Regions from separate parts of the Novosphingobium sp. BL-S-33 genome, predicted to be linked through region 2. Evidence: predicted binding sites of a transcription regulator. Region 2 holds the regulator's gene; the other holds the start of a gene.

Region 1 (15,452 bases), 870 kb from region 2:
GGACCTCACCAGCCTTGCCGCGTTCCTGTTCGGCGCCGGGCAGGACACCACCAACCGCCTGCTCGCCAACGCCTTCAAGGTTATCGCCACGCGCCCCGACATCCAGCAGGGCCTGCGCGACGATCCGGCGCGGATTGCCAATTTTGTCGAGGAAGTCTTGCGCTTCGACGGCTCGGTGAAGAGCGGCGGACGCATGTGCCAGAAGACCACCACGCTGGGCGGCGTGGAGATCAAGGCGGGCACGGCGGTCTTGATGTCGCACATGGCCGCCAACCGCGATCCGGCGCGCTTCCCCGATCCCGGCAGGTTCGACATGGACCGGCCAAAGCTCAAGGAACATCTTGCTTTCGGTCGCGGTGCCCACACCTGCATCGGTGCCCCGCTCGCCCGGCGCGAGGTGGTCACCAGCATCGAGCGCCTGCTCGCGCGGATGGGCAATATCCGGCTATCGCAGGCGCATCACGGACGGGAAGGCGAGTGGCACTTCGATTACGAACCGACCTATGTCCTGCGCGCGCTGGCGAGCCTGCATCTGGAGTTCGATCCGCTTTAGGAGCGGATCTGAAGAACTGAGGGGCCGCCAGTCTTACAACCGTCGCCCCCGCGAAGGCGGGGGCCCCGCTTCCTGGCAACCTCTCGCCCCGCACGACAGAAGCGGGATCCCCGCCTTCGCGGGGATGACGGGTTCTTTGGGAGTGGGAGGTGCTGCGAACGATTGCCGCCGTCCTACCGCTTCGTGCACTCGCCAATCCGCTGGGCGCTCAGCTCGGACTGAAGCGTGGAGAAGAACGGCAGCTCGCGGCCATTCGGCGATTTCGCGTCAAAGTGCACGTTCTTGGTGATCTCGATACGGTTCGCGTCGATACGCCCGGTGAGTTTGCCCTGCTTGATCGCGCCGCCCTGCAGGAAGCAGCTCAACGAGCCGGAAATGTCCTTGCCTTTGACCTTGATCTTCCAACTGCGACAGGCCGGCGGCATGGCGTTGTTCACGGAGGTTTCGGGCGTTTGCAGGGCATTCGCGAAAGCGTGAAGGTCATCGTCGGACATGCAGACCTGCCACTGGTGGACCGATGGGGGCGAGACACGGTCCAGGCTGGTGGTATGGGTGCTGTATTCGACGAAGCGCCACAGCCCCGCCGGAATGGGGTGGCGCGATCCGGCAACGGTGATCTCGTTGGAGGTTTCGGGAGCAGGCGCCGCGTTGTCCTGCGGAGTGCCGAGGTTCTCCGCGATGTCCGTCTCGAACGAGGCTTCGGCGGCTCCGATCGGAACGTCCTGCGCCGCGAACCGGTTGATACGGTCGTTCAGACAGGCTTTGGCGCGGATTTCTCCGGAGTACCCTTCGAGCAGGCACTGCTGCAACATGGAGCAAAGGACGCGATCGGCGGCGGGCGATCCCACGGAGGGGTGCGGCACGCAGCCTCTGAGATAGGGGCCGCGCACGGTGTATTCGATATTCGTGATCCGCATCTTGCGGGCCGTCACCACGATTGGATCGCCGATGGTTTCGGGCGCCTCGGCCAGCCCGGAAAAGCCGCTGGCCATCAGGAACAGGCAAGCTGAAGCCGTGAAAAATCGGCGCTTCAGGGTCGATGGCGGCATCTCTTCTCCGGGCATTCTCTGATGCTTGTTGTTGATATGCTAGCAAAGAATGAGGCGCGGGTCTTGGTTCGGCTGAACGGTTTCGGCGGCGCTCGCGGCTTTTCTCATGGATCGCTTGGGTCTAGGGTCCGCGCCGAGAACAGACCCGAAAGGCTCCCCCCATGTTCGCGCCTAAGTTCGTCCCCAAGTTCGGCCCCATCATGCCCACCACCCGCTTCGCGCTCGCTCCATTGCTGCTTGCCGCCAGTGTCTTGCAGGCCCCGCCCGCCATGGCGCAGACGGCCGCGCCGGTCTACGATCTTGCCGCGCAAAAGGCGAAGCTGGCGACCGTGCACATGCAGGTCGATACCAAGTTCCTGACACCTGAAGAGCGCGATGTCGTCAACAAGCTGATGAAGGTCGCCGACCTGTTCAGCGAGATCTACATGCGCCAGCGCTATGCAGAGAACCCGCAAGTGGGCCGCGCGATTGCGGCAGACCGGAGCGCCAACCGCGATCTGCTGGTGGAGATGTTCCACCGCAACTTCGGCCCGTGGGACGAACTGGCCGATCTCCACCCGTTCTGGGGTGACAAGCCGATGCCCGAAGGCGCCGGTTTCTATCCCGAAGACCTGACGCAGCAGGAATTCGAGGCCTATCTCGCCGCCCATCCGGACCAGAAGGCGGCGCTCACCAGCCCCTATACGGTGGTGCGGCGCGATGGGAGCAAGCTGGTCGCGGTGCCCTATTCGCAGGCCTACAAGGAATGGCTGGAGCCTGCCGCCAAGCTGCTCGACGAGGCGGCGGCGCGCACCAGCAATGCGAGCCTGAAGAAGTTTCTGAGCCTGCGGGCCAAGGCGCTGCGCACCGACGACTACTTCGAGAGCGAATTGGCGTGGATGGACATCGAGGGCACGCCGATCGAACCGGCTATCGGGCCTTATGAAGTCTATACCGATCGCCTGATGGGCGCGAAGGCCTCGTTCGAGGCTTTCGTGACGCTGAAGGATCCCGAGGAATCGGCCAAGCTCGCCAAGTACAAGGCCTTCCTGCGCGATATGGAAGCGAACCTGCCGATCCCCGACGAGTACAAGAACTTCCAGCGCGGTTTCGCCAGCCCCATCGCCGTGGCCGAGCAGGTGCGCGGTGGCGGCGACAATGTGCCGGGCCCGCAGACCATCGCTTTCAACCTGCCCAATGACGAGCGGGTGCGGGAGGCCAAGGGCGCCAAGAAGGTGATCCTCTCCAACGTGCTGGGCGCCAAGTTCGACCTGATCTTGAAACCGATGGGCGCGCTGGTGCTGGTGCCTGAGCAAGCGGCGCTGGTGGATCGTCGGTACATGCAGTTCGAGACGCTGTTCCACGAACTCTCGCACAGTCTCGGGCCGGGCACGATCGTCGTCAATGGCGAGAAGACCACCGTGGACAAGGCGCTGAAGGAGCAGAACTCCGCCATCGAAGAGGCCAAGGCCGATGTCGCGGGGGTGTGGGACCTGCTGCTGATGATGCAGAAGGGCGAATTGCCGGTGGCGGAGAAGCCGCAATTGTTCGCGACTTACGCGGTGGGCGTGTTCCGCGCGGTGCGGTTCGGCGCGGTGGAGGCGCATGGCAAGGGCGCGGCGCTGCAATACGGCTATCTGCGTGCGAAGGGCGCCTTCGTCTTCGACCCGGCGACCGGGCGCTTCACGGTGGACGATGCGAAGATGGAAGCGGGCCTGCGCGACCTGCTCCACGACATGCTGATGTTGCAGGCCAGGGGCGACTATGCCGGGACCATCGCGTTCATGGACCGCTGGGCGAAGCTCGATCCGGAGGCGGAAGGCGTGATCAAGGCAATGGGTACGCTGCCGGTGGATATTCGTCCGATCTATCCGGATAGCGTCTGACGGTTCCATCGGCCGAGCCTTGGCTCAGGTTGCTAAAAAGCACGCTGCTAACCCCAAACCCGTCATCCCCGCGAAGGCGGGGCTGTGGATTCACATTCGAAGTGCAACGGTTGAAGAGAGCATGCCTCGGCGGGTGTTTTGAAGTCGAGGCATTTTCGCGGTGTATTGTTGTAGCGTTGGATGATGTCCTCAAAGTGGGCAGGCGAGAGATCCTCGATGTTGGTCTTGCGCGGCAGGTCGCGTCTGAGGCGGCCGATGGCGTTTTCGACGCCGCCCTTTTGCCATGGGGCATGGGGGTCGCAGAAGAACGTATCGATGCCGAGACGGTGCAACCTGTGGTGCTGTGCAAACTCGGTGCCGTTGTCGAGGGTCAGGGTTTGGCGCAAGGCGGCGGGCCAGGGCCGCAGCATGGCGGCGAGCAGGTCGGCGGTGCGCCGGGCCTTTCGGTCGGGCGGATGGCAGATCAGGGTGTAGCGCGAGGAGCGTTCATGGGCGACGAGGATGGCCTGGCCGTATCGGGCGAAGAGCATGAAGTCGGCCTCCCAGTGGCCGGGCCGGGACCGATCCGCGGCCTCGTCCGGGCGCATGGCGATGGGTTGGCGCTTGGCGATGAAGCGGACCGAGGATCCGCCGGGCTTGCGGCGCCATCCGCGGCGGGCCTTGGCGCGGGGCAGATAATGGCGCCATGATCGATCGTTCGTCCGCCTGATCTGGGCATGGATGAAGCGATAGATGCTCTCGTGACTGATGATACGCACGCCGGCCTCGCGGGCCATGCGGCCGGCGATCTGCTCGGGTGACCAGCCGGCCGCGAGGCGGCCCAGCACGCCCTCGCGCAAGGCCTGATCGCGTTCGAGGCGCATGCCCGACCAGCGCCGGGCGCGCGCCTGCTCTTGCGCATAGCCGGGCCGATAGCCCACCGTGCTGCCGCTGTTGCGCTTCAGCTCCCGAAAGATCGTCGATGCCGAGCGATGCCGAGCTGCCGCGATCTGGCGCAGCGATTGCCCGTCTTCATGAAGACGGGCAATCGTACACCGCTCTTCCAGATCAAGCTGTTCGTAAGCTCTTCCCATGACAACACCATAACCTGGTGTTGCACTTCGTTTGTGAACTTGGCGGATCCCGCTTCTTGCGGCTGAACGAGAGGTTGCAAAGAAGCGGGGCCCCCGCCTTCGCGGGCGCGACGGTTCTCAATTCCGCGACTATACCTAAGGCCGCAGGACCACGCGGCCGTAGACGCCGCCCCGGCGGGTGAAGGCCCAGGCCTCGCCCGCCTCGCAGAGCGCGAATTCGTGTTCGACCGGGATTTCGACTTCGCCGCGCGCGACGCGGTGCAACTCGCGCTCGACGAGTGCATGGACCGCCGGATCGTCCATTGGCGCGAAAAGGCCGATGGCGAAGTGCGCGAACCTCGGGTCCCGGTACTGGTTATCGCGGCGGAAGCTGGCGTAGCGCCCGCCCGAGACCGTCAGGCGCGACAGTATGTCATAGTCCGCGCCCAAGCCGGTATCGACGACGAAATCGAAGCCGCGCCCGTCGCTCGCCTCCAGGCAGGCGGCCAGCACGTCATTGCCGCACCTGTCGATCAGGTGGGAGAGCCCGTAACCGGTCAGGGTATCCTGGCGAGAGGTGTCGGCGGCGATGCCCGTCACCCGCGCGCCCGCCTGCGCTGCCGTCTGCAACAGGATGAGCCCGATGGCGCTGGTGACGCCGTTGATGAGCAGCGTCTCGCCCTGCCTGAGGCCGCCGCGCGCGAAAAGCGTGGCATGGGCCGAGGCGAAAGCATGGGGCACGGCCGCCGCGAACGCCGGGTCGATCCCTTCGGGCAAGTGCCAGACGGTCGCCTCCGGCACGGCGAAGAGTTCCGCGAAGGCGCCGCCGGGATGGTGGCCGACAACCCGGTCCCCCGCGGCGAAGCGCGTGACCGCAGGCCCGGCCGCGATCACGGTGCCGACAGCCTGACATCCCGGGATCCGCGTGGGCACCGGCGCCGGCAGGGTGGCGGGGTCATGCGTGTCCACGCATTCCAGCGAGGCCAGCTCCACCTCGATCAGCACGGTATCGTGGCCGATCGCGGGCTTTGTCGCCGGGGCATAACGCAGGTCGATCCTGCCGTTGCCGCCGTGCTGGAAAACCGCGTTCACCTTGCCCTCCGCATCATGTCTGGCTGGATGGAATTACAGAATATAGTATACAAATTGTGATGTCCACGCGATGGGGCTGGAAGCGAGCGGGCCCTGCGCTCATTCGTCGACCTTGACCGTTGCCACGCCGCTGCCGCGTACGGGCAGGTAGAGGCCCTGACCGGCCGCCCGGATCGTGCCGGTGTGCACGTCCTGAACTTCGGCGCGGATCAGCAGCTTGCCCGCGCGCTTTTCGGCAATGGCACGGTCGATCTTGCCGAGCAGTTTCTGGAAGTCGTTCTCGAAGTTCTGGCCCAGCGCATCCGCCAGCGTGGCGGAGAGTTCGGGCCCATTGGCGAAGCTCAGCAACAGATCGCTGCCGACCATGTCGATCCCCCCGCTTACGTGCAGCGCGGTGAACGCCACCTTGCGGGAATCGGGAGCATTCGCGGGCAGGGCGGTCAGCCAGACGGTGCCGCTCGATTTGCCCAGATAGCCCCTCGTCCCCTCGACCGAGAGTTCGATGCCCACCGCGATCCGCCCGCCGGTGGTGCCGTAGATCGTCGCCTTGCGGAACTCGGCGCGCACGGCACCGCCGCCGGGCACGGTGAACGGCCGCTGCTGGCGCTTGACCAGAGCCTTCATCAGCACCGGCTCCAGCTCGCGATAATCGGCGATCACCGGGATGAAGAAGGCGATCCGGCCCGCCTCGCTGGCGAGGGGGCGCATCGGTGGCAGCGCTGTGGGCTGCGGATCGTCCCGCCGCTCGCCGACGAAGGTCTCGGTCAGCGCCTTGAGACCGAGCCGCAACTGCAGGCGGTGCCCGTTCACGGTATAGCCGCCGTATTGCAGCTCCTGCGGCGTGATCCGCATCCACACGGGCGGATTGCGCTTGTTGAGTTCCACCGATGTGAAGGCCGCTGCCCAGGCCTGCTCGATCTTCGGCCGGACGTTGATCTTGGCCAGTTCCGCGCTCAGCTGCTTTTCCAGCCCGGCCACGATCGGGGCGAGCTTTTGGTCGGCAGGCTTGGACAGGTCGATGCGCTTGCCGAGGAAGTCGAGGTGCGGGCTGTCGATCCAGTGATAGGAGATCTCGACCTTGCCGCGCAGGTGCCAGTCGGGCGTCAGGTCGAGACGGACGCGCGCGCGGGCCTCAGCGCGGGCGCTCGCGGTCTCGTGCTTGAGCACGCCGCCGATGTCGCGCGCCTGCACTTGTGCGACGATGGGAATGGTGAAGACAACCTCGTTGCCGGTCCCGGAGAAGCGCAAGGCCCCGCGCCGTGCATCGCCGACGATGTCGCACTTGATCTTCGGGGTCTTGATCTTGACGAAGGCCACTTTGACCCGCTTCGAGGGCAGGCAGTCCAGCCCGGTCTGGTCGATCGACCAGAGCGTGCGCGGAATTTCCCGCTCCAGCGCGGGGCCGAGCGGGGAAATGTCTGCCTCGACGGGGACTGTCAGCAAGGACGCCTGCGGTTCGATGACGATGGCGTCATTGGCGCGGGGCGGCGGACCTTCGCCGGACGCCTTTCGGTGACACCCGGCAGGCGCGAGCGCCAGCACCAGCAGGCCGAGAGCGGCGGAAACGCGCTTTGCCTTCATCTCACCTCGGATCCGGCCGCATTTCCATCCCGCGTAAATACGCGAGGTGCCGCTGTGGTTCCAGTCATGCGAAAGTCTGAAAAACCGGAAATTCCGGCAGGGAATTGGCCGGTGCCCCGGCGAACATGCCCGAGCGGGCGTTGCTCAAACGGACATTCAGGTCGCGAAAAGCTGGTCCAGCTGCGCGAAGGCCTTCATCTCGATGGCATTGCCCGAAGGGTCGCGGAAGAACATGGTTGCCTGCTCGCCCGCCTGACCGGCGAAGCGGATATAGGGCTCGATTCCGAAAGCGACACCGGCTTCGCGCAGGCGCAGGGCCAGCGCTTCCCAGTCTTCCATGGACAGCACGATGCCGAAATGCGGTACCGGCACGCCGTGACCGTCTACCGGGTTCGAAGCGCGATCCCCGCGCGCCATGTCCGGTACGAGGTGGGCGACGATCTGATGGCCGTGGAAGTCGAAATCGACCCAGGCGTCGCTGCTGCGCCCCTCCCGACAGCCCATCAGCCCACCCCAGAACGCACGTGCGGCGTCGAGATCATGGACGGGGAAGGCGAGGTGGAAAGGGCGCAGTGCCATGGGCCGGATCTTACGCGCCGCTCATGCGGTTCGCCAAGAGGGGCCGGTCAGAAGTCAGCGGCAGCGTGAATAGTCGCCGGCGCGGCAGGCGGCGACATCGCGGCGCCATCTCGCAAGGTCGGCCTCGTACTGGCGGCGGGCTTCGGCGTAATCGCGGGCGCCGTCGTCGCTGGCGCTGCTGCGCCGGGCATCCGGCGACTGCCGATAGGCCTTCCAGCCTTCGGCATACTGCGCATCACGTTTGCGCACATAGGCCAGCTGGTCCTGATTTAGCTTGCGGATCACGGCGCGATCGCGGGCAATGGCCTCGGGCGTCATGGTCGGATCGCGTGGATCGTCGGCATGCGCGGCACTGGCGATGCCGAATGCGAAAACCGGTGCAGCAAGCGCCAGAAGGATGGGCGACCCCCTCATGTAATTCTCCGTCCCTGAAGGTGTTTGCGCGCATCTGTGACCACGCGAACGGGCCGGCGCAAAGCCTATGCGACGAATGGTGACGCGCGGGGACGGACTGTGCGGCGCCTGCGACAGAAAGAGGATTTCTCGGGGAACCGGCCCCGAGCCGGAGCCAGGAACCACGGGTCATGAAATGGAAAGCGCCGCCCCCGCATGGGGGAGCGGGGGCGGCGCATTCAGGGCGTTCCGATGCGGTCAGTGATCGGAACGTCCGGTGGCCGGACCCTTGGAGATGGCAAGGGCGGCCACATGGTCGCCGCGATCGCGAGCGGCGAGCATGGTGTCGCGCGCCGTATAGGCCCGCTGCGCGCTTTCGCTGCGGCAATCATGGATCTGGGCGCGCCCTTCAAGATCGCCGATGTCGGCGTGGCCGCAGACATGATCGATTGCCGAATTGATGCGCGCATCCAACCGCGCGCGTCCTTGCGGGGAAGTGAGGTCAAGGTCGGCATACCGCACCAATTCGGTGGGCCTGTCGCCATCCGTCATGGTGGCGGCAACGGTTTGCGCGAGAGCCGGCGATGCGATCGGCAGCGCGGTGCAAAGCAGCGCGACACCGGACCACAAAGTACGGGTGGAAACGAATTGCGAGGTTTTGCGGCTGTTAAAATGCGTCATGCTCGTATGCTCCGGTCGGTCCGGGGGAATCCCGGCACGGTGGTGGATTGCGAGCGACCCTCATGGCGTTGCTTCGTTATTGTCGGCCGCTTTGGTGGCGGTCTTTTGAACGGTGTTTGGGAGGGATGGGCCGACCTGGGTGACCGCGAATTGCGGCGCACGATGCGGCATCGATTCCCCCGAGACCATCCCGCAATGCGCGGACGGCCTCCTCTATTTCTCGATTGTGAAACATTAAATACAGTGACGGAAAATTAATTCCGCAACGTACAAAGTAACTGCAAGCTGGCGTAATCCTATTGCTCGGACAGTATTGCCTATACAACAGGGCGCTTGCCGAAAATTTCAGTCTGCTAACTCAATGATGCGTCCCGCCGATCCGGAAAGGGCAGGACCGGCGGACGCAAGGGCTCAGCGCCGGGCAAAGACCGCCATGGTTTGCGGGGTGCCGGCCGAAGCAAGGGTCTGGCCACTCGCCCGGGCGGCCATGTGCTGGGCGAAGAGTTCGTCACGTGCCGCATAGGCACGATCGGTGGACTCATCGCGGCAGTCCCGCATGTGGCTGAAGTCGTCAAGATTGCGGACATCCGCGTCTCCGCAGACCGTCCGGACCGCGGAATCGAGCCGCGTGGTGAGCCGGTCGCGGCCCGCCTGGCTATCTAGATCGAGGTCGCTGTAGCGCACTTCGACGCGCGGAACGTTCGGATCGATGGCGCGATTCTTGACAAGGACGTCTTCTGCCATGGCCGGCGCGGCCAGGCCGAGCGCGGCACCGAACAGGACGGCGGAAGCGAACAGGGAAACCTTGGTCATCTCAGGTACTCCTCCTTTAAGGGCGCAGTCGGCCTTTCGCGGAACCTCCCTGTCCCACGATGCAAATGAACTGCGACGACCCTGGTGCGATCTGAAAATTCTTGTTTTACAGGCGCGTTGTGCGCACCTGCCCCGCCGTGAACTCACGTTGTGAATCCAAGCTGTGAATTCGATCGGCAATAAGTGCGTTAGCCTGTGCGACGTCCCGGGCCGGTTCATTCACCTGACGATCTACTTTGTCATGCAGGTCGACATAATAGCAAAGGGTGAGTCGTTACTGTAATCAGGCAGCGTCTCTATTACTGATTGGGATGACGGTTTCAAGTCTGCAAACTAACGGATCGGCAAACGACATTGCACGACCGATAGACGACATTCGATTGCCGACGAACGGCGTGACCGGTGGAAGCGGCGCCGAGGGGAGGGCGGGGGGCGGCATACGTTGCAATCGGGCCTGCCGTTCCCACATGGCTTCGCGGCCCCCATTTTGCGGCGCAGCGTGCCTTGCGTATCGTGAACAAATCTGGAACATATCTCCCCCATGAGTCTCTCCCACATCACCGTACGCGGCGCCCGTGAGCACAACCTCAAGGGTTTCGACATCGAGCTCCCGCGTGAGAAGCTGATCGTCATCACCGGCCTGTCGGGTTCGGGGAAATCCAGCCTCGCGTTCGACACGATCTACGCCGAGGGCCAGCGCCGCTACGTGGAGAGCCTCTCCGCCTATGCGCGCCAGTTCCTGGAGATGATGCAGAAGCCGGACGTCGAGCATATCGACGGCCTCAGCCCCGCGATCTCGATCGAGCAGAAGACCACCAGCCGCAACCCGCGCTCCACGGTGGCGACGGTAACGGAGATCTGGGACTACATGCGCCTGCTCTGGGCGCGCGTGGGCATTCCCTATTCGCCCGCCACGGGCCTGCCGATCGAGGCGCAGACCGTCTCCAACATGGTCGACCGGGTGATGGAACTGCCCGAAGGCACCCGCGCCTACCTGCTCGCGCCGGTCGTGCGCGGCCGCAAGGGCGAATACCGCAAGGAATTGGCCGAGTGGCAGAAGGCGGGCTATACCCGCGTGCGCATCGACGGCGAACTCTACGCCATCGAGGACGCCCCCGCGCTCGACAAGAAGTACAAGCACGACATCGAAGTCGTGGTGGACCGCATATCGGTCAAGGACGGCATCCAGACCCGTCTTGCCGACAGCTTCGAACAGGCGCTGAAGCTGGCCGAGGGGCTGGCCTATATCGACCTTGCCGATACGACGGTGGCGGAGGTTTCCGGTGCTTCGACAAGCTCGGCACGAGCGGGGAAGGGGGGGCGCTCCAAGTCCGCTCAGCCTGAGCCTGTCGAAGGCCAAGCGCAACCGAAGGGCATGAAGAAGGTCGGCCTGCCGCCGAACCGCATCGTCTTCTCCGAAAAGTTCGCCTGCCCGGTCAGCGGCTTCACCATCGAGGAGATCGAGCCGCGCCTGTTCTCGTTCAACGCCCCGCAGGGCGCCTGCCCGGCTTGCGACGGATTGGGGGAGAAGCTGCTGTTCGATCCGCAACTTGTGGTCCCGAACGAGCATCTCAGCCTCAAGCAGGGCGCCGTGGTGCCCTGGGCCAAGTCCAACCCGCCTTCGCCTTATTACATGCAGGTGCTCTCCAGCCTGGCCGAGCACTTCGGTTTCGACCTCACCACGCCGTGGGACGCGCTCTCGCCCGAGGTGAAGATCGTCATCCTCTACGGCACCGCGGGCAAGGCCGTGCCGCTGACGTTCAAGGACGGCAAGAAGGAATACACGGTCAACAAGCCGTTCGAGGGCGTGATCGGCAACCTCAACCGCCGCATGATCCAGACCGACAGCGCTTGGATGCGCGAGGAACTGTCCAAGTTCCAGACCGCGCAGCCCTGCGAAACCTGCGAGGGCAAGCGTCTCAAGCCCGAAGCGCTTTCGGTGAAGATCGCCGGCAGCGACATTGCCGACGCCGCGCGCCTTTCGGTGGCGGACGGCTTCGCATGGTTCGGCAATCTTGAGGAGAAGCTGACCGCCCAGCAGCAGCAGATCGCCAAGGCCATCCTCAAGGAAATCAACGAGCGCCTCGGCTTCCTCAACAACGTCGGGCTCGATTACCTCAACCTCGACCGTACCAGCGGCACGCTGTCAGGCGGCGAAAGCCAACGTATCCGCCTCGCCAGCCAGATCGGCTCGGGCCTGTCGGGCGTGCTCTACGTGCTCGACGAACCCTCGATCGGCCTCCACCAGCGCGACAACGACATGCTGCTGGAAACGCTCAAGCGCCTGCGCGACCTGGGCAATACCGTGATCGTGGTCGAACATGACGAGGACGCGATCCGCACGGCCGACCATATTGTCGACCTTGGCCCCGGCGCCGGCGTCCATGGCGGCGAAGTGGTGGCCGAAGGCACGCTGAAGCAAGTGCTCAAGAGCAAGAACAGCCTCACCGCCGCCTACCTCAACGGCACGCGCAAGATCGAGGTGCCGACCAAGCGCCGCAAGGGCAACGGCAAGAAGATCGTGGTCGAGAACGCCCGCGCCAACAACCTGAAGAACGTGACGGCAAAGTTCCCGCTCGGCACCTTCTGCTGCGTCACCGGCGTTTCCGGATCGGGCAAAAGCTCGCTCACCATCGACACCCTGCAGGCCGGCGCCGCGCGCCAGCTCAACGGCGCGCGCGTCGTCGCCGGGGCGCATGACCGGATCACCGGGCTCGAAAACTGCGACAAGGTGATCGAGATCGACCAGTCCCCCATCGGCCGCACCCCGCGCTCCAACCCCGCCACCTATACCGGCGCCTTCACCCAGATCCGCGACTGGTTCGCGGGCCTCCCGGAATCGGAAGCACGCGGCTACAAGGCCGGGCGCTTCAGCTTCAACGTCAAGGGCGGCCGGTGCGAGGCGTGCCAGGGCGACGGCCTGATCAAGATCGAGATGCACTTCCTGCCAGACGTCTACGTCACGTGCGAGGAATGCCACGGCAAGCGCTACAACCGCGAAACGCTGGAAGTGAAGTTCAAGGGCCACTCCATCGCCGACGTGCTCGACATGACGATCGAGGACGCGGAGGAGTTCTTCAAGGCCGTGCCGCCGATCCGTGACAAGATGCACATGCTGAACGAGGTGGGCCTCGGCTACGTCAAGGTCGGCCAGCAGGCGACCACGCTGTCCGGCGGCGAGGCGCAGCGCGTCAAGCTCGCCAAGGAACTGGCCCGCCGCTCCACCGGCCAGACGCTCTATGTGCTGGACGAGCCAACCACCGGCCTCCACTTCGAGGACGTGCGCAAGCTGCTCGAAGTGCTCCACCGCCTTGTCGAGCAAGGCAATTCGGTGGTGGTGATCGAGCACAACCTCGATGTCATCAAGACCGCCGACTGGATCATCGACATGGGCCCGGAAGGCGGCGTGCGCGGCGGCGAGGTGATCGCCGAAGGTACGCCGGAGGATATCGTCAAGGTGAAGAAGTCCTTCACCGGGCACTACCTGAAACCGCTGCTGGCCAAATGACCGGCCCGGCGCGCCGGGCAGGCAGTCCGGCGCGGCCCTTCACGCCGAAAATGGAAGTGTGAGCCGCATCACGCCCCTTGCCCATGCAAGGGGCGTAGTGGCACGCTCAGTCGATTCGTAATGTCAACCGCGCCATCCGGGCGCGAGACTTTCGAACTGGCGCCTGTTTCTGGAGGGAGACATGCGCGCGAACAGCAGAGCCAATGCAGTCACCCTTGCCGTCCTGACGGCGGCGCTTGCAGCCATGCCGCAACCCCTTGCCGGCGCGAGCTGGGCCCCGCGTTCGGCGATTGGCCCCGTGGCGGACGAAGTCGGACCGGGTGGTTCCTCGACGACAGCGCCGACGGTCCCGTCGAGCGCACCCCCGCGCAGCGCGCTGCCCGCGCCATCCCTTCGCTGTGAAGACGTGCGCGGCGATGCGCCCGGCAAGACCCTGCGCCGTTCCGGCGTCCTCGTCCTGCTGCGGAGCAATGGCCGCACATGGCGGCTCAATCTCAAGCCGTCCGAAGTGCGGCGGGGCTACGCTACGTGGAGCAAGCCGCACTATGTGATGATGTAGGCCTCGCTTGGCCGCTTTGCACTCCAATCCGGCCATCAGGGCAATTGTTTAGATTTCCCGGAAGCGGTCATTGCTGGGCACGGTAGCAACGGCATTTAAGTCAACGAATGCCGACCACACCCATTCTCGCCCGTGCAACGACCCCATAATGACCGATCAGTAACAAACGGCACTTTGTCTCGCCGCAAACGAAAAGCTGGCAGGCCAGTAACATCATTAAGACTAGCCGAAAGATTTCGAATGTGGCAACACGCCGATGATTTGTAATGTTTGCATGAGATAGTTTTTGACAAAGCTTGTAGATCTTCCTGCCGCTGATGAGATGAAGTATTTCCTGAGGGGTAGTAGCTACTTCAACGCTGATTTCCCAAATTATATCAGCTTCGAGCCCATCCTTGAGGCTGTATCGAGTGTGCTCAAGGGAGGTGATTACAAAGAACTGGCCGACGGTAAGCCAGAAAAAATGTCTGGTGTGAACTATAACTTCATTGCCAACAAAGATGGTCGCTTTGCATGGCGGCCATTAGAATTGATGCATCCCGCAATTTACGTATCTTTGGTCAATACGATCTGCGAGCCAGATGCTTGGAAAACGATAACAGAAAGGTTCGCCGAATTCGAGGGCGGGGCTGTCACCTGTTGCAGTTCGGTTTTCTTGTCTGATGGCGACGAAAAGGATCAAGCTACGCAAATCAGAAAATGGTGGCAGACGGTAGAGCAGGCATCGCTGACCTACTCACTGGATTTTTCACATATTCTGCATAGGGATGTGACTGACTGTTACGGCTCGCTTTATACCCACAGCATCTCTTGGGCCTTACACGGCCTCGAGGCTGCGAAGGAAAGCAATGGCAAGAGCCTCTTGGGAGATAAGATTGACCGCCTTGTTCGCGGGGGGAGGTTTGGCCAAACAAACGGCATTTCCCAAGGCTCCGTTTTGATGGACTTTCTGGCAGAGCTTGTGCTTGGCTACGTTGACGAGTTGATCACAAAGAATCTCGAAGGAGAGAAAGACTTCATAATCCTGCGCTACCGTGATGATTACCGCATTTTTACTAACAGCGATCGGGAGGGCGAACGCATACTAAAAGTGGTCAGCGATTGTCTGCGAGAAGTCGGAATGAGGTTGGGCGTTGCGAAGACGTACTCCAGCACCAACGTCATCGAAGGTTCCATCAAGGTCGATAAGATCGCTGCTATCGAAATCCAAGACCTGGGTGAGACCAACGCCAGGACATTGCAGAAGCAATTGCTCCGATTACATTCATTCGGTCGGAAGTATCCGAGCAGCGGCGCACTAAAGCGGCTCTTGGCCGAATTGCACAAAAAGATCGCCGCACAAAAGATCGAGCCTGAAGATATAGAAGTGCAAGTGGCAATCGCCACAGACATAGCTGTCACGTCCCCATCAACTTTTCCGGTAGTTGCCGGTATCTTGACCCATTTGCTCGCCTTGCAAAAGCCAGAGGAGAAAGCCAGGCTATGGCGCAAGGTAAAGGCAAAGATGGGCGGTGTTCCGTACAACGGTTATCAAGAAGTCTGGCTGCAACGTGTAACAAAACCCGCTGCACTAGAGCTTGAATTTACGTCAAACGAGACAATTTGTAAGATTGTCGATGGCGAATCGGAAGCGTTGTGGAACAATGACTGGATATCTGGGGCCGCATTGAAAGAAGCCTTGGATGTTAGCAAAATCGTGGTGGCAGATGCGGCAAATACGCCGGAAG
Region 2 (15,452 bases):
ACGGCGAGCGAGATCGCCGGCGCCGCGCGCGCCATGCGAACCCGCATGATCCCGATCGATGCCCCTGCAAACGCCATCGACGTCTGCGGCACCGGCGGCGACGGTCACCACACGCTCAACGTCTCGACGGCGGTTTCGCTGGTCGTCGCGGCCTGTGGCGTGCCGGTCGCCAAGCACGGCAACCGCGCCGCCAGTTCCAAGGCCGGCGCGGCGGACACGCTGGAAGCGCTCGGTCTCAATCTCGACCGCGCGGCCGAGACGGCGGAAGAGACACTCGGCGACCTCGGCATCTGCTTCCTCTTCGCCGCCCGCCACCATCCCTCGATGGGCAGGATCATGCCGATCCGCAAGGCGATCGGCCGCCGCACCATCTTCAACCTGATGGGCCCGCTAGCCAACCCGGCGAATGTGCGCCGCCAGCTCGTCGGTATCGCCCGCCCGGCCTATGTGCCGATCTACGCCGAAGCACTGATGAGCCTTGGCAGCGATCACTCCTTCGTCATCTCAGGCGACGAAGGGCTGGATGAACTCAGCCTCGCGGGCGGCAACGAAGTGGCCGAGATCCGGCACGGCGAACTCTCGATGCGCCGCGTCGGGCCCGAGGATGTCGGCTTGCCCGTCTCACCCGTCGGCGCGATCCGTGGCGGCGACGCGGCCTACAATGCGGAAGCCCTGCGCCGCCTGCTCATGGGCGAACACGGCGCCTATCGCGATGCCGTGCTGCTCAATGCGGCCGGTGCCCTGATCGTCGCCGGTGAGGCTGAGACCTGGCGCGAAGGCGTCGAGGAAGCGGCCGAAGCCATCGACAAGGGCCTCGCCAATGCCCTGCTCAACTGCTGGATTTCCGCGCTCAAGGGCTGAGCCGCGCGAAAGGTTTACGATGTCCGACAAGCTTACCGAGATCTGCGACACCAAGCGCGAGGAAGTTGCCGAGCGCAAGACCGTGGCCACCATGGCCGACCTTGATGCCCACGCCGCGCACCAGAGCGCCCCGCGCGGCTTTGAAGCGGCGCTGCGTGCCAAGGCCCAAAACGGCTTTGCCCTGATTGCAGAAATCAAGAAAGCTTCGCCTTCCAAAGGGCTGATTCGTCCTGATTTTCGTCCCGCAGAACATGCCGTCGCCTATGAGCGCGGCGGCGCCGCCTGCCTCTCGGTCCTGACCGACGCGCCTTACTTCCAGGGCCATGAGGACTTCCTTATGGACGCCCGCGCCGCCTGCACGCTGCCGGTGATCCGCAAGGACTTCATGGTCGATCCCTGGCAGGTGGCCGAAGCCCGCTCGATCGGCGCCGACGCCATTCTCATCATCGTCGCCGCTCTTGACGACGTGCTGATGGCCGAACTCGAAGCCGCCGCCCACGAACGCGGCATGGACTGCCTCGTCGAAGTTCACAACGAAGCTGAAATGGAGCGCGCCGCTCGCCTGAAGTCGCGGCTGATCGGCGTGAACAACCGCGATCTCAAGCGCTTCGTCACCGACATCGCCACCACCGAACGCCTTGCGCCACTGGCGCCCGAGGGCACGCTTCTGGTCAGCGAAAGCGGCATCAACACTCACGCCGACCTCGAAAGACTCTCAGGTTGCGGTGCGCGGACCTTCCTTGTTGGTGAAAGCCTGATGCGCGAAGCGAACGTGGAAACGGCAACCCGGGCTCTGCTCACCGGGGCCTGATCAGCGCGCCGGTCAGGACAGCGGCAGAAACATTTCCGTGAGCGCCTCGGTCGCGGAAAACTGCGGGTAAAGGCGCACGCGCTCGCAGAAAAGAGGATAATCGCGCAGGCTCTCGCCACTGGCGGGCAACCATTCGCGGTAGAGCCACAGCGCGGATTCCTCCAGGTCCATTGCCGGGCCCGTGATCGGCAGCACCGCATAGCGACCGCCGGGAATCTCATCTACACGCACGCCGGCCGGGCTGTCACCGGCGAACCATGCCGGTACCGACGCGCAGAGCATGACCAGATGATCCTCGATCGGTGTGGTGCGCGGAACGGTCGGGAAGAGATTGAACGTGCGGCTGCCTGGCGGCACGAAGCCCGCCGATTGCCGCCAGTCGATGAATCTCCGGATCGTGTCGCCGATTTTTGCCATGTCGCCGCGATGCTCCATGACCGCCACGCGCATCGGCGCAAATTCGCGAATCTCGACATCGTCGATTGCCGTGGTTTCAACCATTGTCCTGTTCCTTGCCACTTGGAGTGTGTCGCTCAGGGCCTGCCATGCCAACCAGTCCGGCCCAGCGCGAAAAGCCGAAGGCGTCTGACCGATCCACGCGCGAAAGGCGCGGGCAAAGGCTTCCGGCGCTTCGTAACCGGCATCCAGCGCGGCATCGGTAACCCGCGTGCGGGGCTGATAGGCCAGCTTCGTACCCGCCCGATGCAACCGCGAAAGCTGAACGAAACGCTGGACCGGCATTCCGCTCAGCGCCCGGAACTGACGATGGAAATGGTACGGCGAGAATCCGGCCCATCCTGAGATCGTTTCTAGGTCCGGCGACGCGTCCTGCTCTGCATCGATCCGCTCGACCACGCGCGCCATCCGGTCAAAATAGCGGCGGCGCGAATGTTCATCCTGTTTCGAGCTTCGTGTCATGCAGGCTGTCCTGCCACGAAACCCAAATACCTGCCTGATCGATCTTGCGATAATCGCGCCGCAATCCCTGTCCTACTCGCACAAAATCTGCCATCGGTCCTTCATGGACCTTTGCAGAACTTCCAGAAAAACCGCGCGAATCCAGCGATCCGGCGCGGCTGCGGCATCTTTCTCAGGACCATGTAAACTGAGTCACCTTGCGGAAGCCGAAGGCTGAACATGACCAAGAGCCTGACCCACATCGATTCGAATGGAACCGCCCGCATGGTCGATGTCGGCGCCAAGGACGAAACCCAACGCCTCGCCGTGGCATCTGGCCGGATTTCCATGACGCCGGACGCCCTCGAAGCGATCCGCCTCGGAAACGCGCCCAAGGGCGATGTTCTTGGCACAGCCCGCATCGCCGGGATCATGGCCGCCAAGAAGACCGCCGATCTGATCCCCATGTGCCACCCGCTAATGCTTGATGCGGTAAACGTGGATTTCCATTTCGAAGACAGCGCCATCCGCGCAACCGCCACGGCCATCCTCACCGGCAAAACTGGTGTCGAAATGGAAGCTATTACAGCAGCTTCCATCGCACTTCTGACAATTTACGACATGGCCAAGGCGCTCGATAAAGGCATGGTTATCAGCGAAATCCGGCTCATCGAGAAACGCGGCGGAAAGTCGGGACACTGGACTCTGGAAGGCACTGCCTGATGGCCGGACATCCAATGCTCTCGCTCGAAGACGCACAGGCCAAGCTGCTGTCGCTTGTCGACCCCCTGCCGATCGAGCGCGTTGACATAGAGGGTGCGCTGGGCCGCTACCTTGCCGAACCCATGCTGGCTCGCCGCACCCAACCGGCGGCAGATGTCTCGGCGATGGATGGCTACGCAGTCACCGCCGAAGACCTCACCGGCCCGTGGCATGTGGTGGGTGAGAGCGCGGCGGGTCATCCCTACGACGCAACCGTGGCACCGGGTCAGGCCGTGCGCATTTCCACCGGCGCACTGATGCCCGCGGGCGCCGAGGCGGTCATCCTCCAGGAAGATCTGTCCCGCGAACAGCATCGCATCTCGCTAACCGGCGAGGCACCCATCCCTGCGCACAAGCACATACGCCGTCGCGGCATGGACTTCCCCGAAGGCAAGGAAATCCTTCCACTTGGCGTTCGGATCGGATCCTCGCAGGCGGCGCTCGCAATGGCAGCCGGCCACAAACACCTTCCTGTCCGGCGCATTCCCCACCTCACAGTGATCGACAGCGGGGACGAACTGGCTTCCGACCCGGAATGCTGCGAACCGCATCAGATCCCCGCCAGCAATGGCGCCATGCTCGCCGCCATGGCGCGCAATCTGCCTGTGAAAGTCGACAGGATCGGACCGGTCGAGGATCAACTGGAAGCACTGGTCAAAGCATTCCAGACGGCGGCGGATTCGGACGTGATCGTCACCAGCGGGGGCGCCTCCGTCGGCGAGCACGACCTGGTGCGCCCGGCGCTCGAAGCCTGGGGCGCCAAACTCGATTTCTGGCGCGTAGCGATCAAACCGGGAAAGCCGATCCTGGTCGCCCGGAAAGCCAAAGGCCGGCGCAGCCAACTCGTTATCGGACTGCCCGGAAACCCCGTTTCCAGCCATATTACCGCGTATCACTTCCTGCTGCCGGTCCTGCGCGCGCTATTGGGCGCGGGCCGGCCGACGTCGATGTCCATGCTCGCCCTGCTAACAAGCCCCGTACCCGCGACCGGCGATCGCCGCGAATTCCTGCGGGGCGTGTGGGACGGAGAAAACGTCACCCCGCAAGTCGTTCAGGACAGTGGCGCGCTGGCTTCGCTGGCCACCAGCAATGTCCTGATCGATCGCCCCGCGCGTGCGCCAGTTGCCGGGGCAGGCGATCCGGTGCGAGTCTACTTGCTCCAGAATGGCGGTATTGCTTGACGTTACCGGATTCGTTGCTTAATTGTTCCCTCATTGTTCGCGAACGAACCTGCAAGTGTTCTTCGCGATGGCAACAAGGCCGCTGACGGCGGCCCAGCAGGTGAGGCAGGCCAGATGTTGACGCGCAAGCAGCACGAATTGCTCCGGTTCATTCAGGTGCGGCTCGAAGACAGCGGCGTCTCGCCTAGCTTCGAAGAGATGAAGGACGCACTTGACCTCAAGTCGAAGTCGGGCGTGCACCGCCTGATTTCGGCATTGGAAGAGCGCGGCTTTATCCGCCGCCTGCCCAACCGCGCACGGGCATTGGAAGTTCTTCGCCAGCCCGAAGACGTCAATAGCAAGCCAACTACCGCAGCTGCGCCGCCGCGCGAGACGGCGCCGTCACTGCGTCCGGCTCCTCGGGCACCCGAACCGGCCAACGACGTGATCGAGATTCCGCTGCACGGCCGTATCGCTGCCGGGGCGCCGATCGAGGCCATAGAGGGTCAGTCGATGCTGCCGGTTCCGGCGGCCCTGCTTGGTTCCGGTGACCACTACGCCCTTGAAGTTTCGGGCGACTCGATGATCGAGGCGGGAATTCTCGATGGTGATCTGGCCCTCGTGAAGCGTACCGATACCGCGCGTGACGGCGAGATTGTCGTCGCCCTCATCCGTGGTGAAGAGGCAACCCTAAAGTACCTGCGGCGCGAAGGCCCCAAGGTGCGGCTCGACCCGGCCAATGCGGCATATACAGCCCAACTTTACGGTGCGGATGAAGTTCAGGTGCAGGGTAAACTCGCTGGGATTCTGCGCCGCTATCACTGAAGCGAGCAGCGAAATCCTGCATCTACGACGATCTGGAGCGTTTGATCCGACTGTATCGGATCAAACGCTCCAAGTTTTTGGTTTGTCGCGTTTTCCGAGTCGTCAGGTGATTCCGCCTTGTTCAAAAACGCTCTAAGGCCGCCACCAGCCATGACCGCCTTGCTCTTGGGCAACGGTCTGCACTGTCTGCCCAGACAGGTCGATGGTGAGACCGCCCGTCTGCTTGAGCATAGGTCGGTCGATCCTGAGCCAATGGGGATGACAACTTCCTGGCAAGCGGCGATCTGCAATGACGATATCGACCTGACTGCACGCGCGCAAAAGTGCCGGGACAGGAACATAGGCATCGCTGCGCGCTATCAGTACGCGCCACGTCCGGCCGCCACGATCAAGTGATACCGCGCAGAAATCCGCATTGCAGTGTGCTTCCGGCCGCCGAGGCAGGGAAAGCGGAGCATTCCTCTGACCGACCACTTCCAGGAAGTTGTCCATGGCATAATCGCTCTTGCTCTCGCGCAAGAGGGCCAGATTTCTTCCGCCGTCGACAACCACGCCCACGTAATGGCCGTCGCCTGCAACAAGGATGTTCGGCGGCGTCAGCAATGCCAGACCAAGAGCACCTGCGATTGCGGGAACGAGCCCCAGAAATCGCACTCTCCCACGCCACAAGGCAAACCAAAGTCCGCCCGCAACGAAATGCAGGAAATGGCCCGTTCCCATCGTCGGGAACAACCTCACGGCGCCGGGAAGTCCTCCCGTTCCGTGAGCAAGGTCCAGCAGCAGTGCAATGGCCCAATTCGCCAGCCACCAGACTGGGGCGCCCAGTCCGGCGATGTCGAGCAACAGGGCCCCAGCGACCAGCGGCATGATGATGAAGGTCGTCAGCGGAATTGCCACGATGTTGGCCATGGCTCCGTACACGCCCGCCCGATGGAAATGATAGAGGCCGATCGGCATGAGTACGGCTTCGATCGCGATCCCGGTCACCAGCGTAAGGACAATGTCGCGCAGAAGGCGCATCACAATGCTTTCCTCACGCGGCGCCATCCAGCGCTTCACCGGACCGGCATTTGCCACCACGATCAGCGCCAGAACCGCTGCAAAGCTCATCTGGAAGCTCGGCCCGGCAAGAGATTCGGGCCATAACAGCATGACAACAAAGGCGCCGGCTGCCAGTAGGCGGACGGACAAAGCCTCCCGCCCCATGGCCAGTGCAGTGAGCACCAAGAGCGATCCCACGCAGGAGCGTACCTTCGGCACCTGCGATCCCGTCAACAACGTGTAGGCGATGCCAGCGAGTGCGCCCACGCCTGCCGCCAGAATGGGAAGCCGCCAGCGCAACGCCAATCCGGGCGAAAGCGCCAGCAGGCGAAGCACCAGAAAATAGACGGCGCCGATAACCGCACTGACGTGCAGACCGCTGATCGAAAGCAGATGCGCCAGCCCGGCATCGCGCATGGCCTGCCCATCCTGCTGGGAAATGCTCCCCATGTCTCCGGTAACCAATGCCACGGCGATACCTGCACTGCCGCTCGGTAGCCTCGATTGGATATGACCGCTCAGATCTTCCCGCCAGGCAGCCAAAAGGTCTCCCCCCGTTCCGGCGTTCAAGACCTCAATCGGCGCGAGGACGCTGCCCGTTGCGGAAAGGCCCGCAAACCACGCTGCCTGAGCAAAATCGTACCCCCCTGGGATGAGCGGAGAAGCCGGCGGAACCAGCCTGCCACGGAAGCGGATCAACGCGCCCGGCCCGACTTGCGATTGTGATCCCGAATGGGCGTGCAGAGCGCCGAATCGATTGGGCACAGTCACCCGCGCCATTATCGCACGGCCGGTCGCCGGCTCCCGCATTGCCACCACAAACCGGCGCTGTTCCTGGGCCGGCCGCTCTTCCACCGACAGGACGCGGGCCATGAACGTACCCGATAAGGAGCGCGAAATCGGCGCCGCGCCAACCAGCTCGGAACGGCCCCACACGGCCAGGCAACCGAACAGCAAAGCCAGCGCCATCGACATGACCGCACGTCGCACCAGCGGAAAGTTGGCCCGACCGTGCCGCCAGACGCTGGCAGCAGTTGCGGTAGCCGCACAAGTTGCGCAAAATGCAATCCAATAGAGAGGCCGGGGCAGCCCAAACCAGCCCGCAATTCCGGCCCCAAAGCCCACTGTAAGCCACGGCGCCTTGTCGAAACCGCAGTTCGAAAGAAAACACTCGACACCGACCAAACACCTCGACATGTGGCTCTGGCTGATCCATGGGCGATGCTGCAACGCAGCGCCTCCGGCAGAGGCCGGAAAAACGGGATCATCGGTCGTGGCGGCTAGGCTGGCCATGGCCGACATAAGGACGGAAGGTGATAACAATGGCAAGCGGTAGCGCATCGAGCGGACAGACGGACAGAAAGCCCGTCGTCACGCGCTTTGCCCCCTCGCCCACGGGTTTCCTGCACATCGGCGGCGCTCGTACGGCGCTGTTCAACTGGCTCTATGCCCGCCACCATGGCGGCAAGTACCTCCTGCGCATCGAGGACACCGACCGCGCCCGCTCAACCGAACCGGCGATCGAGGCGATTTTCGACGGGCTGAACTGGCTGGGCCTCGGCGGCGACGAACCGGCAGTGTTCCAGTTCGCCCGCTCGGATCGGCACGCACAAGTCGCAGACGAACTCATCGCCAAGGGGCACGCCTATCGCTGCTACCTGACGAGCGAGGAACTCGCCGAACGCCGTCAGAAGGCACAGGAAGAGCGCCGCCCGTTCCGCATCGACAGCGAATGGCGCGACGCCGATCCCTCGGCCTGGCCCGCAGAAAAGCCCTATGTCGTGCGCATCAAGGCGCCGCGCGAGGGTGAAACGACGATCCAGGACCTGGTCCAGGGCGAAGTTACCGTGAAGAACGAGGAGATCGACGATTTCGTGATCCTGCGTTCGGACGGAACGCCGACTTATATGCTGGCAGTCGTGGTCGACGATAACGACATGGGCGTCACGCACGTCCTGCGCGGCGACGATCATCTCAACAATGCCTTCCGCCAGCTCGTGATCATCCACGGCATGGGCTGGGACGTGCCGGTCTATGGCCACGTGCCGCTGATCCATGGCTCGGATGGCGCCAAGCTTTCCAAGCGCCACGGCGCGCTGGGCGTCGATTCCTATCGCGATGAGATGGGCATCCTGCCCGAAGCGCTGTTCAATTATCTGCTGCGGCTCGGCTGGGGTCACGGCGACGAGGAGTTCATCAGCCGCGAAAAGGCTGTTGAATGGTTCGACATGGCCGATGTCGGCAAGTCGCCCTCGCGTTTCGACATTGCCAAGCTGCAAAATCTCAACGGCCACTACCTGCGCGAAGCGGATGACGCCCGGCTTGCCGGCCTCGTCCTGCCGCGCCTTGAGGCAGCAGGCTGTGACAATCCGGACATGACCCTGCTGACGCGGGCCATGCCGGTGCTGAAGGTCCGCGCAAAGGACCTCAACGAACTTGCCGAAGGCGCGGCCTTCCTATTCGCCAAGCGCCCGCTCGCCATGAGCGAGAAGGCGCAGGCGCTGCTGACCGACGAAGCGCGTACGCGCCTTGCCGTAATGCATGAACGTCTCTCGGGAGAGTCCGAATGGACCCTCGAGGCGTTGGAAGCCAACCTCAAGGCAATGGCCGAGGAGCTGGGACTGGGCCTCGGCAAGCTCGCACAACCGCTGCGAGCCGCCCTGACCGGTCAAACGACCTCTCCGGGCATTTTCGACGTCTTGGTTCTGCTCGGTCGGGACGAAAGCCTTGCTCGCATTGGCGCGCAGGCGGACGTGGCGGCCGGAACGCAAATATAAGGAGTAAGAACTGGTGGGTGATCAGGTCAAACTGAATGCTGGTGGCACGGAATTCGATTATCCCGTGCTCAAGGGCAGTGTCGGCCCGGATGTAATCGATATCCGGAAGCTCTACGCCCAGACGGGCAAGTTCACGTACGACCCCGGCTTCACGTCGACGGCCAGCTGCGAGAGCGCGCTCACCTATATCGACGGTGACGAAGGCGTCCTTCTGCACCGCGGTTATCCGATCGGCCAGCTGGCCGAGAACTCCTCGTTCATGGAGGTCTGCTACCTCCTGCTGAACGGCGAGCTGCCCAATGGCGGCGAACTCGACACGTTCACCAACACCATCACGCGCCACACCATGCTCCACGAGCAGCTGGCGACGTTCTACCGCGGCTTCCGCCGTGACGCCCACCCGATGGCGATCATGTGCGGCGTGGTCGGCGCTCTTTCGGCGTTCTACCACGACTCGACCGACATTTCGGATCCGGAGCACCGCAAGATCAGCTCGCACCGCCTGATCGCCAAGATGCCGACGATCGCCGCTGCGGCATACAAGTACTCGGTTGGCCAGCCTTTCCTCTACCCGGACAACAAGCTGAGCTACACCGGCAACTTCCTGCGCATGACCTTCGGCGTGCCGGCGGAAGAATATGAAGTGATCCCCGCCGTCGAAAAGGCGATGGACCGTATCTTCATCCTCCACGCCGACCACGAGCAGAACGCCTCGACCTCGACCGTGCGTCTTGCCGGTTCGTCGGGCGCCAATCCGTTCGCGTGCATCGCGGCCGGCATCGCCTGCCTCTGGGGCCCTGCACATGGCGGCGCGAACGAAGCCGCGCTCAACATGCTCAAGGAAATCGGTACGCCGGACAAGATCCCGCACTATATCGAGCGTGCGAAGGACAAGAACGATCCGTTCCGCCTGATGGGCTTCGGTCACCGCGTCTACAAGAACTACGATCCGCGCGCCACGGTCATGCAGAAGACCGTCCGCGAAGTGTTCGACGCGCTCAAGGTTACCGACCCGCTCTTCGAGACCGCACTGCGCCTTGAAGAGATCGCGCTGAACGATCCGTACTTCGTAGAGAAGAAGCTGTTCCCGAACGTGGACTTCTACTCGGGCATCATCCTCTCGGCCATCGGCTTCCCGACCACGATGTTCACGGCGCTCTTCGCCCTTGCCCGCACCGTGGGCTGGGTCGCGCAGTGGAACGAAATGATCTCGGATCCAGGCCAGAAGATCGGCCGCCCGCGTCAGCTCTACACCGGCCCGACGCAGCGCGATTACGTGCCGATGAATCAGCGCTGATCCCGGCGCATCGGACAAGATCAAAGGCCCTCGCGAAAGCGGGGGCCTTTTTTTGTTGCTCTACGAATCAAGGATATTGTTGCGAAAGCCACAAATTGGCCGCAAGTTGTTACTACACAGCCACTGGGCCATTATGGGGCAATTACCATGCTGTTCTTGAGAATTCTCGCCTGCATCATCGGCTTCCTGGCCGTAGCGCTGGGCGTGCTTTGGGTCGGACAGGGGACCGGACTGGTGCTCTGGCCCGCAAACAGCTTCATGATAGACGATCGCGGTTGGGCCGTTCGCGGTGCCGTCATGGTCTGTGTTGGCGCGATTCTGCTGTGGCTGGCGTGGCGAAATAACGGGCGCAGCAGCAGCGACAACCGGCTCTAGGCCATTTCGCCGCAGCCTATTCTGGCATTATTATTTTAAATCAATGCAATGATCGAACCATCTCGGCTCGACCTGAACTGAATCGTCAGGCATCGCGGTCGGCCGGCAGTTCAAGAATGAACCGCGCACCCTGCCCTGGAGCGCTCTCCACGGTAAGGTCGCCGCCCATGGCACGCGCCAGGCACCGCGAAATGTAAAGACCAAGCCCAGAACCACCATCCCCGCTGCGACCCAGGCGTTCGAACTTCTCGAAGACACGCTCCTGATCCTCAAGCGCCAAGCCCGGCCCCTGGTCAGCCACCGTCACGTAAGCCCGCCCATCAAGCGAATCCAGCCTGATCCAGACTTGTGAGCCTTCGGGCGAATAGCGGACCGCATTGCCGATCAGGTTCAGCATGATCTGTAGAACGCGGCGGAATTCAGCGATGGCTGGCAGGCTCTCGGTCCAGTGCGGCGCCTCGACCCTGATACCCTTTTCCTGCGCACGCACATTGAGAATTCCCGCGCCCTGCCGGGCAACTTCGGAAAGATCGATATGGTCGGGGATCGTGTCGAAATTGTCGGATTCGACGACTTCGAGGTCGGCCAGGTCCTCAAGCAAGCCGAGCAGGAGCTTGCCCGCCCCCGCGATCTCGCCGGCATATTCAGCGTAGGCATCAGGCAACGGCCCAGCGAGCCGCGTGCGGATCGTCTCCGCATTGGCGATGATCCGAGCGATCGGCTGCCGCAGCACCGGCGCGAGATCCTGTCCCACCAGACTGCGCCGCATGAGCGGCTCGGCCGGCGAATGCACTGTCGGCAACGGTGCCGAAGGCGCATCCGAAACCAGCAGCAGTTCGAACCCGGTCGGATCAAAACCCGGCTGGAACTGCGGAACAAGCGCCACTCGCCAAGGCCTCTGCGAACCCACCACGCAGACCCGGGCCCCGTCGAGCAGGCGCCAATGCAGCGGCTGACGCTGCGTAAAGTTTTCCGGCGGCACGAAATCGGTCCAGGGCTTGCCAAGTCCGCCCGCCATGGCTGCGGCAACGCCTGCGAGTTCGGGACTGTCGGTCTCAACCGAAAGCACCCGCTGCGCGCCGTCAAGCCGCGCCGTCAACTCGGCAAGGTGCCGGTCGATCATCGTACGGCGGCGGTCGGAAGCTGCGGTGTCCTCGACAGCCACTTGCGTCGTCTGCCAGTTGCGGACGACGATCTCGCAACATCCGGCCTCGTCCGAATCGTCCTCGCCGAAGAGCGGCTGGATCTCCACCCAGGCTGTTACGAGTTCGGCGCCATCAAAGGCCGTAATTGCGCGTGCCAGGCGGAAGCCGTAACTCCGGGCCTTGCGGACGATATCGAGGAGTTCCGGCACCGCAATCGCACCAGGAACCGCGCCGCCGCACCGCGTCTGCAATCCGGCCAGCGGCTCGTCAGCGCGCGTCAGGCGGTCCTGCGCGTCACATTCGGCACGAGCCACGATGTTGCCGATGGCGAGCATCAGCCCCCCAGACGTCCCGTTGCCAGGATGATCGCTGCCATGTCCCCGCCGATCTCGTCGAACACCTCGGGCAGGATCTGGCCGGGATGGAACACCAGCATCTGGCGCGTGACTTCGGCGGCCGAAAGCCCTGCGGCCCGAAGTGCCAGTGCAAGCCGCGCAGCCTGCGCCTCATGGGTGGACAGCACCAGCGCATCGCGCCCAAGTCCGGATCGCAGCGCCAGCGCGGTGAGGAACAGTGCCAGACCGCCGTGGTCGATCGCCAGCGCGTCGTCCACATGATTGCCCAGCCCCATGACGAGCTGCGCAGCAAGGCCAAGGCGGCTAGCCCCCTCTTCATAGCGTAGTCTGACCGCAGCTTCGGTCGCGGCAATCCTCGCGCCCGCATCGGCCGTACCGGACAACGCGATACGGAGTGCCTGAAGCGCCCCGTGCAGAAGTTCGCCCGGCAGTTCGGTGAACGGCAGCCCCATCCGGCGCTGCGCCTGACACCAACGCGCCTGCGCCGCAAGCCATGTCATCGCGAGGGCCTGAACGCCCTCGTTCTCGGAAGAAACGAGCGACTGGAGCAGCGGCGAAACGACGGGGTCGAGCGCCATGCGGGCCTGCAAGCATTCGGTCAGACGCCATTCCAGCGCGAGTGCGTGAACGTGGCCCAACAGTGCGCGCTGGTCCATCAAGGCCAGCACAAGCGCCTCGTGCTCCTCGCTACCCTGTGCGGGCAGCCCGCCCGGCGTTTCGAGCAGCGCCCCGGCCAGGTCACCCAACATGCCGCGCACCCGCGCAAGGATCTCGTCACTGAACAGCGCGCCATCCTGTGCCGTCAGCAAATGCCGAAGGACGGGCTGGACGCTTGCCGCCAATGCGTCGCCCCGCGCCAGTTCGGCGCGCAGCACGGCCTCGACGTTCTCCACGTTGGCCGGATGGACAGCATTGTCGATCATCCGTCCCTTAATACCCTGTATTTGGTTAAGCCCCGGTTAGCCTTTTCTGCGCAGCGGAAGAGCCATGCCAAGGATGACCAGAGCAACTGCCAGAACCTCCACAATGGGTTCAACCTGCCCGAAACCGGCAGCAAACGCCAGCACAACGCCAAGCAGCGCCCTGTCCCCCGCAAGCCGCGTTGCCGGCCCGCTGACGACGCGCGGCACCAAGGCCAACAACATCATCAACATTGTGGGAGGAAACATCCAGGACAGAAGGCTTTCGCCGAAAAGCCGGGGGACACTGGCGAGAATCAGAAGTCCAAAAGTCGCATCAATCGCCCAACCGAGTACGTGGGCTCGCGGAATCGCGGGAGGAAGCTGCCCCAGCGCCTGACGTTCGGCAGAGCGGATCAGTCGGCTCGCCTCGACAAGGATAGCGCCGAGCGATGCGAACAGAAACGCGACCGAAAGCGTCCCAAACCACGCAAGACCGCCGGAAATCGCCAGCACCACAAGAACCGCGGCGCTCAGAGCATTGCTCGCATTGCCGGCGTGAAGCAGCGAAGAGCCGAACGCCACTACGCCTTGGCGCGCAATCGCTTGCCCCGGAGACATCGGCTCCCCTTCGCCGAACCGTGTGCGCAACCACTCGGTTTCGACCGCGTGCGCCTCAGCCTCGGTGCGAATCATGCGCCAGTTCGCCCCAGCCCTTGCATCGGCGGGTATCTCGCGCATCGGAATGCCGGATTGCAGTGCGATACGCATCAGCGCGGAAGGCACGTCGCAATCGGCAGGAAGTTCGTGAAGGTGCTCGACCAGGCGCCCGGGAATCTGCATCAGCCCGGCCCCCGCCCGATTGAGATCGATCCGCTCGAACCCTTCGGCCAGCGCGCCTTCAACGGGTTGAACCAGCACCGCCGGGGCGGGCCCGTCGAACAGCGAAACCGCGCGCGCCGGCTCGGCAAAGAGCCCCTCGCTGACGACGACGAGTTCGTCATTGGCGGTTACCAGCCCGGAAAGCGGGCGGGAACCGGTAGAAATGTAGAATTGCAGCCCGGCATCCTCAGCCGCGTGCTGAAGCGCGATGAGTTCCGGCGAAGCGCCGCGCGCGATGCAGATCACCCTCTGGCAATCCATAGCCAGCGCAAGGCCAAGCTGGTGCCGGGCAAGCATAGCCCCGCCCACACGCAGGAACGCGCGTGGGACCGGCTGACCCGCTCCCGCGGGCTCCGTCATGGCCAGCAATGCGATGCGCAGCTTGTAACCCTCCAGCGACCCCGCACCATGTAAACATGGGACGCGCGAGTGCCAAGCGTATGCCTGCAATCAGTCGGCGGAAAACTCGGCGATATAAGCACGAAGGCGGCGAACCACCGCCGGGTCGCCCGGAGCCGCGTCCAACGCCTCATCGGCCAGCATCAGCAGCGAGGCGCTGTGGAAGCTGGCCGCGATGCCCTTGAGCCGCATCGCCGCCATTTGCCAGTTTCCGTCGCAGCGGGCGCGCACGAGCAGATCCACTTGCCGGTCCACGCTTTCGACGTAAGACGCGCGCAGTTCCGCGAAAAGATCCGCGTCCCCGCCTGCCGCTGCCGACAGCGTTGCTTCGAGTGCACCTGCTTCATATGCCATTTCCCCAGCTTAATCCGAGAAGGGTTAAAGTGGGGTTTATTGGAGGATCACACATGGTATCCTGCCGCCATGTCCGGGGAAAACAGGATCATCGCGTTCGGCGCGAACCATAGTGAAAATGGCGATGCCGCAGCGGTTTCGCAGCCTCCCATGACGGAAAACGAAGGCGATGCCATGCCCCTGTCGCAGGAAGAATGGCATCGCGCGCTGGCGCCGGCAGCGTTGACGCGTGGAACCGGTGCGCCAAAGTGGCTGCTGCCTGCCCTCGCCGCCTTTACCGCCGCAGCCTGGACCGGTTTCTTCCTGGGATCGCAATGGCCGCTCCTGAATAGCCTGCCACTGGTGGCGATCCCGGCGATGGTGACGACCTGGGCGGTTCCCTTGCTGCTGATCGGCCTCGTCTGGCTGCTTGCCATGCGCCACAGCGCGCGCGAAGGTAAACGCTTCGGCGATGTCGCACGGACGCTGTCGCGCGAATCCGCGAATCTCGAAAAGCGGCTGACTGCCGTGAACCGCGAGCTGAGCCTCGCGCGGGAGTTCGTGGCCGCGCAGTCCCGCGATCTTGAAGCATTGGGCCGCATCGCTACCGAGCGTCTTTCGCAAAATGCCGA

Evidence for each region. Region 2 encodes LexA, which represses DNA repair genes until DNA is damaged. Its sites were predicted from a motif close to GTTCCNCNCTTGTTCT; they were not measured.
Region 1: uvrA (excinuclease ABC subunit UvrA) is a predicted target of LexA. The motif match lies at 10,173-10,188, and genes of this name have one in related genera.

The regions. Positions count from the first base shown of each region.
Region 1 covers NZ_CM166474.1:3,593,660-3,609,111, reverse strand. The annotation lists gene AC1VVM_RS16640 (cytochrome P450) at 1-553, shown strand, start outside; gene AC1VVM_RS16635 (hypothetical protein) at 727-1,602, opposite strand; gene AC1VVM_RS16630 (dipeptidyl-peptidase 3 family protein) at 1,764-3,467, shown strand; gene AC1VVM_RS16625 (IS30 family transposase) at 3,530-4,540, opposite strand; gene AC1VVM_RS16620 (quinone oxidoreductase family protein) at 4,676-5,611, opposite strand; gene AC1VVM_RS16615 (DUF4403 family protein) at 5,711-7,192, opposite strand; gene AC1VVM_RS16610 (VOC family protein) at 7,349-7,771, opposite strand; gene AC1VVM_RS16605 (hypothetical protein) at 7,826-8,185, opposite strand; gene AC1VVM_RS16600 (UrcA family protein) at 8,423-8,845, opposite strand; gene AC1VVM_RS16595 (UrcA family protein) at 9,257-9,658, opposite strand; gene uvrA (excinuclease ABC subunit UvrA) at 10,200-13,166, shown strand; gene AC1VVM_RS16585 (hypothetical protein) at 13,348-13,725, shown strand; gene AC1VVM_RS16580 (RNA-directed DNA polymerase) at 14,012-15,452, shown strand, end outside.
Region 2 covers NZ_CM166474.1:2,724,625-2,740,076, forward strand. The annotation lists gene trpD (anthranilate phosphoribosyltransferase) at 1-861, shown strand, start outside; gene trpC (indole-3-glycerol phosphate synthase TrpC) at 881-1,672, shown strand; gene AC1VVM_RS12730 (AraC family transcriptional regulator) at 1,685-2,590, opposite strand; gene moaC (cyclic pyranopterin monophosphate synthase MoaC) at 2,810-3,292, shown strand; gene AC1VVM_RS12740 (molybdopterin molybdotransferase MoeA) at 3,292-4,512, shown strand; gene lexA (transcriptional repressor LexA) at 4,627-5,316, shown strand; gene AC1VVM_RS12750 (ComEC/Rec2 family competence protein) at 5,449-7,698, opposite strand; gene gltX (glutamate--tRNA ligase) at 7,680-9,134, shown strand; gene AC1VVM_RS12760 (citrate synthase) at 9,148-10,431, shown strand; gene AC1VVM_RS12765 (hypothetical protein) at 10,579-10,806, shown strand; gene AC1VVM_RS12770 (sensor histidine kinase) at 10,892-12,286, opposite strand; gene AC1VVM_RS12775 (hypothetical protein) at 12,286-13,230, opposite strand; gene AC1VVM_RS12780 (hypothetical protein) at 13,267-14,448, opposite strand; gene AC1VVM_RS12785 (Hpt domain-containing protein) at 14,539-14,841, opposite strand; gene AC1VVM_RS12790 (coiled-coil domain-containing protein) at 14,992-15,452, shown strand, end outside.